Regions from separate parts of the Streptomyces sp. MAI_2237 genome, predicted to be linked through region 1. Evidence: riboswitches for the same ligand, from Rfam matches in the RefSeq annotation. Region 1 holds a riboswitch; the other holds the start of a gene.
The links. Region 1 has a riboswitch for cyclic di-AMP ahead of LN251_RS13080 (M23 family metallopeptidase). Riboswitches for the same ligand answer to the same signal wherever they lie in the genome.
Positions count from the first base shown of each region.

Region 2: linked by a shared signal. The riboswitch ahead of LN251_RS34205 (NlpC/P60 family protein) and the one ahead of LN251_RS13080 (M23 family metallopeptidase) in region 1 are both predicted to bind cyclic di-AMP.

Region 1 covers NZ_JAJPGQ010000003.1:624,293-629,252, forward strand. Annotated here, with positions in the region: gene LN251_RS13075 (aldo/keto reductase) at 1-6, opposite strand, end outside; gene LN251_RS13080 (M23 family metallopeptidase) at 105-1,124, opposite strand; cyclic di-AMP (ydaO/yuaA leader) riboswitch at 1,137-1,293, opposite strand; partial or broken gene LN251_RS13085 (PP2C family protein-serine/threonine phosphatase) at 1,508-2,301, opposite strand; tRNA gene LN251_RS13090 (tRNA-Met) at 2,360-2,433, opposite strand; gene LN251_RS13095 (dihydrofolate reductase family protein) at 2,511-3,644, opposite strand; gene LN251_RS13100 (MarR family winged helix-turn-helix transcriptional regulator) at 3,712-4,236, shown strand; gene LN251_RS13105 (GTP cyclohydrolase II) at 4,384-4,960, shown strand, end outside.
Region 2 covers NZ_JAJPGQ010000005.1:1,284,512-1,289,471, reverse strand. Annotated here, with positions in the region: gene LN251_RS34215 (LuxR C-terminal-related transcriptional regulator) at 1-28, opposite strand, end outside; partial or broken gene LN251_RS34210 (enolase C-terminal domain-like protein) at 286-567, opposite strand; gene LN251_RS34205 (NlpC/P60 family protein) at 693-2,297, opposite strand; cyclic di-AMP (ydaO/yuaA leader) riboswitch at 2,306-2,465, opposite strand; gene LN251_RS34200 (DUF5997 family protein) at 2,684-3,091, opposite strand; gene LN251_RS34195 (LysR family substrate-binding domain-containing protein) at 3,150-3,896, shown strand; gene LN251_RS34190 (ATP-binding protein) at 4,548-4,960, shown strand, end outside.

The sequences.
Region 1 (4,960 bases):
AGTCATGTCCTACGACAACAAGCACTCCGCAGAGCGGTCTTCCGGAACGGCCGCAAACTTCCCGTAAACAATCGGAGGCGGCCGTTCCAGGGACGTACGGACCGTCAGGGGTTCAGGCCCTTGCCGCGCAGCCACGTCATCGGGTCGATGCCGGTGGCCTGGCCGTCCGGGTGGACCTCGAGGTGCAGGTGCGGGCCGGTGACGTTGCCGGTGGCGCCGACGCGGCCGATGACATCGCCCGTGGCGACCTTCTGGCCGACCGAGACGCTGATCGACGACTGGTGGCAGAACCACAGCTCGGTGCCGTCGTCGAGGGTGAGGATCGTGCGGTAGCCGTACGAGCCCGCCCAGCCGGCCTCCGTGATGGTGCCGCTGTGGATGGCCTTGATGAGCGTGCCCGTGGGGGCGGCGAAGTCCAGACCCGTGTGGTAGCCGGAGGACCACATGGAACCGGCCTGACCGAAGGTGCCGGTGATCGTGTACGACACGACCGGCAGCTTGAACTGCTTGGCCAGCTCGGCCAGCCGCGCCTGCTCTTCCTTCTTCTTGGCCTCGGCCTCCGCCTTCTGCTTGGCGTCGGCGGCCTTGGCGGCGGCCTCCTGCTCGGCCTTGGCGGCAGCGGCGTCGACCTGCTGGGAGAAGGTCGCCTCGGTGACCGCCTGGGCCTTGCTGTCGACCTGGACCTGCTGCGCCTCGGCCTGCGCCATGATCCGGTCGCGCAGCGCCTCGCCCGCGTCCTTGGCGCCCTGCGCGGTGTCCTCGGTGGTGACGCCGACGCTGCTGAGGGCCGTGGCGGAACCCTGGGGGGCCTCGTCGTCGCCGAAGACGTGGCTCACGGAGGCCAGGTCGGGCATGGAGATGGAGACCGGGGGCTTGCCGGTGTTGGCGCTGGCCATGCCGCCCGCGCCGACGGCGGCGATGACGCCGACGCCGAGGACCGTGGAGCTGCGGGCCAGCCCGCCGCCGCGCTGCTTGGAGACGCGGTGCTTGCCCCGAACCGGGCGTACGGACTCCGCGGTGGGATTCCACTCCTCCCACTGGCCCTCATCGGTGCGGGGGGCGAAGCCGAAGGGCTCGGTGCTCGGCACGAAGGGTGCTGCCGGGGCAGGCGGGTTGGACGCCACGTGGGCGTGCTCCTTTCCTTCCTTCTCGCCTACCGGGTTAGCTGACGGGTTCGGAGCAGGAAGGTCTCCTACGCGCGTATACCGGCCGTGGGTCCACGGTGGCATCCGCGCGATTCACCCCAGGGTGGTGGTTCCCCGGTTCCCTTGCGGGATTCGGCGCGTGCGCACGGAGCCGTCTCTTGTGACGGCTGGGACGACCGCGCTGCGTTATCGAACGTTAATAGACCCGGGGTGTGGATTCCAAGCAGTTCGGCTTGATCATTAACGATTCCGGGGTGGACGTACAGGCCATGACCGGCTGAAAACGGGCGAGTTGACCTCTTCCCAGGATCTTCACGCTGCCTGACGGTCTGTCAGTTGTTATGCGGAGGGCGGCTGTCCGATCACCGGGCGTGACGTCGTACGGCGAGCATCGCCATGTCGTCCGTCGTGCCGTCCCCGGTGTGCCGGTGCACCTCCTGGGCGAGGACGGCGATCAGCCCGGCGGGGTCGGGGAAGGCCCGGCCCGCCAGGCTCGCCGCGGGATCGTAGAACTCCCCGCGCCGGTCCCGTGCCTCGCACAGCCCGTCGGTGTGGAGCACCAGGGTGGCCCCGCCCGGGAAGCGGGTCTCCTCCGCCCGTCCGGCCAGGCCCCCGACTCCCCCATGCCGAGCGGCAGGGCGGGCTCACGGGCGGGCAGCGGACGTACCGTGCCGTCGGGGCACAGCAGCAGCGGAGGCGGATGGCCCCGGTCGACGATCCTGACCACGCCATCACCGTGCGGGAGTTCGGCCAGTACGGCGGTGGTGAAGCCCTCGAAGGGGTCGAGGCCCTCGCGCCGGCTCCCCTCGCGGGCCGGCGCCGGGTCCAGCCGCCCGGCGACCGCCTCCAGCGTCGCCTCCTGCTCGGCGGCCTCCCGGAACGCCCCGATCACGACGGCGACGGCCACCACCGCGCCCATCCCCTTCCCGCGCACGTCGCCCACCACCAGCCGCACGCCGTACGGGCTGTCCTGCACGGCATACAGGTCGCCGCCGATGGCCGCGTCCCGCTGCGCCGCCTCGTAGCGCGCCGCGATGGCGAAGGTGCCGATCCGATCGGCCGGGTCGGGCAGGACGGCGCGCTGGGCGGTCTCGGCGATCGCGCGCTGCGAGGCGAGCTGTTCGTCGCCGCGGCGCACGAGGGCGTCGAGGAGCACGGGGGAGGAAAAACCGAGGGCCGGAACCCGTTTCCGGATTCCGGCCCTCGGCCTTCAGTAGCGGGGACAGGATTTGAACCTGCGACCTCTGGGTTATGAGCCCAGCGAGCTACCGAGCTGCTCCACCCCGCGTCGTTGTGACTCCAGTGTACGCCATCCGCGGGACGCCCAGCACCAGGGTTTCGCTCCGGCCCCCTCGACCTGCGGTTTCAGCCGCCCAGCAGGTGGCCGTTCGGCGCCTTGGCCGCTGCCTCGTGCTCCTCCAGCAGGACCACGTCCACCCCGGCCGCCGCCAGCAGTCCGCTGCCGTCGGCCTCCTCGACGAAGGTGTCCGGCTCCCGCCAGGCCGTGACCACCCGCCGCACCCCGGCCTCCAGGATCAGCCGGGCACACGGCTTCGGGCGGGACGCGCGCCGGGCGCAGGGCTCCAGGCTGCTGTAGACGGTCGCGCCCGCGAGCCGCGGATCGGCCGGATCGATCTTCGCGAGCGCCGCCTCCTCGGCGTGCACGGTGGGATCGCCGGCCTCCCGCGAGTGGCCGCGGCCGAGTTCCGTGCCGTCGGCGGCGACGACGACCGCGCCGACGCTGAAGGCCGTCCGCGAGGGCGGGCACTGGGCCGCCAGGGCGCAGGCGAGCCGCAGCCAGTGGTGGTCGGCGGCGGCGGGGACCGGTCCCGTGCCGGGTGCGGTGGGCTCGTAGCGCATCAGCACCACGTCCTCGATGCGCCGGCTGTCCACCAGCCTGAGCCGGCCGCCCTGGTAGCCGCCGGGCCCGAACAGCCGGGGCGCCTTCGTATCGCCGACGAACACCGGGGCGAGCACCAGCTGCAGCTCGTCCGCCAGTCCCTGGAGCAGCAGCTGCGTGTGGACCGTGCCGCCGCCCTCGACCATCAGGCGCTCGACGCCGCGTACGTCGTGCAGGTGCTCCAGGAGGCGGCGCCAGTCGAGGCCGGGGCCCAGGGGGACGACGTCGGCGGCGAGACCGGCGGCGCCGGCCCGCCGGGCGCCCTCGTCCGTCGTGTAGAGCACCTTCTCGCCGCCGGTGTGCCAGAACTGCGCCGTCGGGTCGAGGTCGCCGCTTCCGCTGACGGTGACCTTGAGGGGGTACTCGGGCTTCCCCGCGGCCGTGCGGGCGGCGCGCCGCTCGGGCGAGTTGACCAGCAGGCGCGGGTTGTCGGCGCGGATCGTGCCGGCGCCGACAAGGATCGCGTCCACGGACGCCCGTACCTCGTCCACACGGTCGAAGTCGGCCGGGGACGAGAGCAGCAGCCGCTCGGGGCCGGTGTCGTCGAGGTAGCCGTCGAGGGAGACGGCGGCGGACAGCAGGACGTGAGGGTACGGCATCGGGCGCGCTCGCTCTCGGAGGCCGGGGACGCTTGGTTAAAGTTTGAAACAAACCTACACTGGCCGTATGACGACTCGCTGGCTCACCGGCAAGGAGCAGCGCGCCTGGCGCGCGTACATCGCGGCGACGCACCTCCTGGAGGACGCGATCGACCGCCAGCTCCAGCAGGACGCCGGCATGCCCCATCTCTACTACTCCATCCTGGCCAACCTCTCCGAGGCGCCCGAGCGCAGGCTCCGGATGACCGACCTCGCGGAGAAGTCGAAGATCACGCGCAGCAGGCTGACCTATGCCGTGACCCGGCTGGAGAAGGACGGGCTGATCCGGCGCGAGGACTGCCAGTGGGACAAGCGGAGCAGCTTCGCGGCCCTCACCGACGAGGGGATGGCGGTGCTGGAGCGCACGGCGCCCGGGCATGTGGAGACCGTGCGGGCGGCCGTCTTCGACCACCTCTCCGAGGAGCAGGTGGAGCGGCTGGAGGAGATCAGCTCCGCGATCGTACGGGCGCTGGAGGGCGAGGAGACGCCGCGGCCGACCTCCGACGAGGTGCCGTGGCGGCGGCGTTCGTCGCCGTGCTCGGGCTCGTCGTGACGACACGCTCATGAGCTTCCCCGCGTGAGCCGGGCCGTAAATCTGTTGCTTCAAATTTAAAGCACGGGTAGGGTTCCAGCCGTGGATCTGCTTCAAATCTGAAGCAGCAATCCACACGGTCCTGCACCCGGACACAGGAGAACCCCCATGCCCGACTTCCCCGCCGCCACGCCGCGCTCCCGCGTCCGGGTACCGCTGCGCTTCGACGACGGCTACAGCGTCGACGCCGAGCTCGTCACCTTCCACGGTCTGACCGACGGCCGGGAACACCTCGCCGTCGTCCTCGGCGACCCGGCCCCCGGCACCGTCCCGCTGGTCCGTCTGCACTCCGAGTGCCTGACGGGCGACGTCTTCGGTTCCGCCCGCTGCGACTGCGGCCCGCAGTTGCGGGAGGCGGTCGAGCGCATCGCGGCCCGCGGCGGCGTGCTGCTCTACCTCCGTCAGGAGGGCCGCGGCATCGGCCTCTACAACAAGCTCGACGCGTACGCCCTGCAGGACCAGGGCCTCGACACCTACGAGGCGAACGCCGCCCTGGGCCTGCCCGAAGACGCCCGCGACTACACGGCCGCCGCCCAGATGCTGCGCTCGCTCGGCATCACGGAGCTGGATCTGCTGTCCAACAACCCCGACAAGGCGGGCCAGTTGCGCGACCTCGGCATCACGGTCCACGACCGGGTCCCGACCGGCGTCTTCACCACCGCCCACAACGTCCGCTACCTGCGCG
Region 2 (4,960 bases), on a different contig from region 1:
TGAGGGCCGCGACGGCCACCGACAGCATGCGTTCATGGGCTCCGACCAGCGCCTGTGCCACGTTTCCGACTCCGCGTACGCAGTTGTACCCATACCGGACGACGTCCACGGTGCCCCAGAATGCGGACGGGCACCAAGACGCTCTCGGAAACACTCCAGCACATCGTCGCTCCGGCGGCCGCGGCGGGGGAGACCCGGCGGTTCGATACGGGGGGACGGCCGGTTCACCTCCGACCCCGGATCCGGTGCGGGCCGCCGGGACGGGGGACCGGCGGCCCGCGGCGTTCACCAGCGCGGCAGTCGCGGCTCGAAGTCGGGCCGGACCCGCCGCATGCAGCCCGTGGAGTCGCGGGTCCGCACCCCCGACTCCACGTACAGCCGGTGCAGCCTGCCCAGCGCCTCGTGGTCCAGCTCCACGCCCAGTCCCGGTCCTTCGGGGACCGCGACCTGGCCGTCGCGGAACTCCAGCACACCCGGACGGATCACGTCGTCGGCGAAGTTCCACGGATAGTGCGTGTCGCAGGAGTGGTCGAGCCGGGGGATGGCCGCGGCGACGTGCGTCACGGAGCCTGTGCAGGGCCTGCCGACAGGTGTGGTGGAGCGGGACGGCATGACGAAGAGCCCCGCGCCGACTGGCGGCGCGGGGCCCGGAACGCTCTTCGGTTGTGGACGGTCGGAGGTGTGACGGAACCTCAGGCCGGGCGTACGGCGATGCGGATCGCCGCCTCGCCGGCGTTGTGGATCGACTCCTCACGGATGACGGAACCCGGTCCGGGGGCGTGGATCATCAGGCCGTTCCCCGTGTAGAGCCCCACGTGGCTGAAGTTGTCGTGGAAGAAGATCAGGTCACCGGGGCGGCTCTCGGCGAGGGGGATCACCGTGCCGGCACTCGACTGCTCGTGCGTGCTGCGCGGCAGCGCGACCCCGGCGGCCTTCCAGGCGGCCTGGGTGAGTCCCGCGTTGTCGTACGACTCCGGGCCGACGGCCCCCCACAGACACGGCCTGCCGATCTGCGCGCGGGCGAACTCCACGGCACGGTCGGCCTTCGTGCCGGTGGGCGTCTCGACGGCCGGGACGCCCGTCTCCAGGACGGTCGGCTGCGGCGCCCGCTGCTCCTCGACCACCGGCACGCCGGTGTCCAGAACCGACGGCTCCCGCAACCGCCGCGCCTCGTCGGCCGCCCGCCGAGCCCGCTCCTGCGCCACCGGGTCCCGCCAGTCGGTCTGCGCAGCCGCGACGATCTGCTGAGCACCCGTGTCCCAGCCGGTCTGTGCCGGGGCGGACGGTGCCATGGTCTGCGCGACGAGTTGCTGTGCCCCGGTGTCCCAGCCGGGTTGGGCCGGGGCGGACGGTGCCATGGTCTGCGCGACGAGTTGCTGTGCGCCGGTGTCCCAGCCCGGCTGCGTCGGCGCGGCGGCGGGCTGCTGGGGTGTGGCTGTCCAGTCCGGCTGGGCCGGTGCGGAGTCGTTCGTCGTGCGTGCCGCGGCCGCCTGCTGGACCTGGGCCGCCCAGCTGGGCTGGGCCGGCGTGGCCTCGATCGCGGCGGGAGCCGCCGCCTGCGGGCCGGCCTGCCAGGTGCTCCGGTCGGGCTGCGCAGCGACGGCGGGGCGCGGAGCGGAGGTCTGCCGGGCGACGTGCCGGTACAGCAGATCGCTGGCCGCGGCGACCTTGCGCTGGCTCTCCTGCTTGGACTTGCGCAGCGAGGTCTGCCGGGACTCCACGGGCGCCGGGGTGGCCGCTTCCTGCCGGGGCTGCGGCACCGCGGGGAGCGCCGCCGTCGGACCGGCGGGCAGCTCGGCCACCGGGCGCCGGGGTCCGGCGGCGGGCAGCTCGGGCACGGCCCGCGCGGGGGCCTCCAGCTCACGAGCCGCACGGGCCTCCACCGGCCGCGCGGGCCGGCCGGCCGCGGGGCGCCTGGCCGGCGTGCGGTCGCCCGGGAGGATCGCCGGGACCGTCGGCCCGATGGACGTCCGGGCCATGTCGAACCACTGCCGGCTGACGTTGTCGAGGTCGGGGTCCGAGGTCCTGCGCGGCTGACCGCCCCGCTCGCCGGTGCCGCGCGCGTTCTGCACGCGGGTCAGGTTGAACTGGCCGGTGTCGTCCTCGGCACGGGCGTACAGGCTGCTCACGCGCTGCTGGACGTCTTCCCGGCTGGGTGCTTCGTCGCCCGGCTGGGGCGAGGCGTCGGCCGTCTGCGAGAACAGGGCCACCGAGGTGAGGGCGGCCGTCGCGAGGGCGGAGTTGCGCATACCGGGGAGGCCGAAGCCTCCGGCACGCGACGATCGTTCCGGCGCCATGGGGGCCGTACTCCTTCCGTGCTCCGCCTACCGAGTTAGCTGTCGGGTTCGGGCGGTCGATTCCGGAAGGCATGCCCTACGGCCCCTGCCCCGAAGGGCGGTCGGGCCGATTCACCCCATGTTCGGTTGGGTCCCCGGTTCCGGCCGCCGCGAAGGCGTACCGAATTGGGCGGAGGCCGCTCTTCCCGACGGGGTTCGTCGGAGTGACACGAGCGGCCTGAGGCCAAGTTAGCCAACTTGTGCGCCTCGTGTGAAGGTTGACGGCCGGAATGTCCGATACGCTTTTGTGACCTTCGTTGTGACGCACCGTCAGATGCCCCGACGGTGGACCGAGGGCGCGCAGATGGTGACAGGGAGTCACCGAACTGCCCTCGCTCGCAGGGTGATCAGGAACGCCGGCCCTGGTCCTGCTCGGCCGCCCGCTCGGCGTTGCGCTTCTTGATCCGCGCGCCCTCCTTGCGGACCTCGGCCTGCGTGGCGCGCTCCTTGACCAGCCACTCGGGCTGCTCCTGCTTCAGCGCCTCGATCTCCTCGGTGGTGAGGGCCTCGGTGACCCCGCCGCGCGCGAGACCCGAGATGGAGATCCCCAGCTTCGCCGCGACCACCGGACGGGGGTGCGGGCCGTTGGCCCGCAGCTCGCGCAGCCACTCGGGCGGGTTCGCCTGGAGCTCGTCGAGCTGGGCGCGCGAGACGGCGCCCTCCCGGAACTCGGCGGGGGTGGCCTCGAGGTACACACCCAGCTTCTTCGCCGCGGTGGCGGGCTTCATCGTCTGGGCGGTCTGGTGCGACTTCATGGGGTCCAGGGTATCGAGCGTGTACGACGCCTCCGACCACGGCCGGTAACCTGGCGGGGTGACAGGCTCGGAAGCATCCCAGACGTTCCGGCTTGCGTACGTCCCGGGGACGACGCCCGCCAAGTGGGTGCGGATCTGGAACGAGCGCCTGCCCGACATCCCGCTGATCCTCCAGCCCGTACCGGCCGCCGAGGCCCCCGGCGTGCTGCGCGCTGGCGAGGCCGACGCGGGCCTGGTGCGGCTGCCGGTGGACCGTACGTACTTCAGCGCCATTCCCCTCTACACCGAGACGACGGTGGCCGTCGTACCGAAGGATCACGTGATCACGGCGGCGGAGGAGATCACCCTCGCCGACCTGGCCGACGAGGTGCTCTTCCACCCTCTCGACGACGTCTTCGACTGGGACGCCCCGCCGGGCGAGCCCGCCTTCGAACGCCCCGCGACGACCGAGGACGCCGTCGAGCTCGTCGCGGCGGGTGTCGGCCTGCTGGTGGTGCCCCAGTCCCTGGCCCGCCTCCACCACCGCAGGGACCTCACCTACCGTCCGGTGACCGACGCGCCCCAGTCGGGCGTGGCCCTGTGCTGGCCGGAGGACGCCACCACCGACCTGGTGGAGGACTTCATCGGCATCGTGCGCGGCCGTACGGCCAACAGCTCCCGTGGCCGCAAGCCCCAGCCGGCCGAGAAGACCGCGGACAAGCCGGCACCCCGCCGCAAGCCCGCGCCGGCCAAGACGCCGGGCCGCAACCCCAGAGCGGGTACGTCGAAGACCCCCAAGCGAGGAAAGCCCCGCCGCCGCTCGTAGTCCCCACGGCGCGGGCCGGGACGCTCCTGGGGCCGACCTGCCGCTCAACGGGAAACCGGCTGGTCCACGAGGGTGGCGAGGTTCCTCCCTGGCCACGAGGGTGAGCACCCCACCGCCGCTCGCAGTCCCCACGGCGCGGGCCGGGACGCTCCTGGGGCCGACCTGCCGCTCAACGGGAAACCGGCTGGTCCACGAGGGCGGCGAGGTTCCTCCCTGGGCACGCGGGTGAGCTCCCCACCGCAGCTCGTAGTCCCCACGGCGCGGGCCGGGACGCTCCTGGGGCCGACCTGCGGCTCAGCGGGGAAACCGGCTGGTCCACGAGGGTGGCGAGGTTCCTCCCTGGGCACGCGGGTGAGCTCCCCACCGCCGCTCGTAGTCCCCACGGCGCGGGCTGGGACGCTCCTGGGGCCGACCTGCGGCTCAGCGGGAAACCGGCTGGCTCATGAGGGCGGCGAGCTCCGCCCCTGTGCACGCAGGCGACCTCCGCCGCCGCGCACGCACCCGCCCGGCACCTCTCGACGGGTCGGCGAAGTACCGCGCCGCGACCCGCCCGGCCTCGCGCGGCCCGCGCCCCCGCGCCCCCGCGTACCGGGCTCTCCGCAGCACCGCACCGCAGGGACGCCGCCCTCGCCCCGGTGGCACAATCGGTGGGTGGACCGGGGGATCCTCGAGCGTGAGCCCGAGCTGGCACTGCTGGGCTCGGCCGCACGACAGGCGGCCGACGGCGCCGGTGCGGTGGCGCTCGTCTTCGGCGAGGCGGGCATCGGCAAGTCGAGCCTGGTCACAGCCCTGCCGGACCGGTTGCCCGGACGGGCGCGGATGCTGGTCGGCCAGTGCGACGACCTCGCCACCCGGCGCCCCCTCGGACCCTTCCGCGACCTCGTCGGCAGTGTCGGCGCCGACCTCGCCCGAGCCGTTACGGAGGGCGGCGACCGCCACCGCGTCTACGAGGCCCTGCACGCCGAGCTCGCCATGACTCCGCATCCCGCGGTACTCGTCGTCGAGGACGTGCACTGGGCCGACGAGGCGTCCCTGGACGCCCTGCGCTTCCTCGTCCGGCGGAT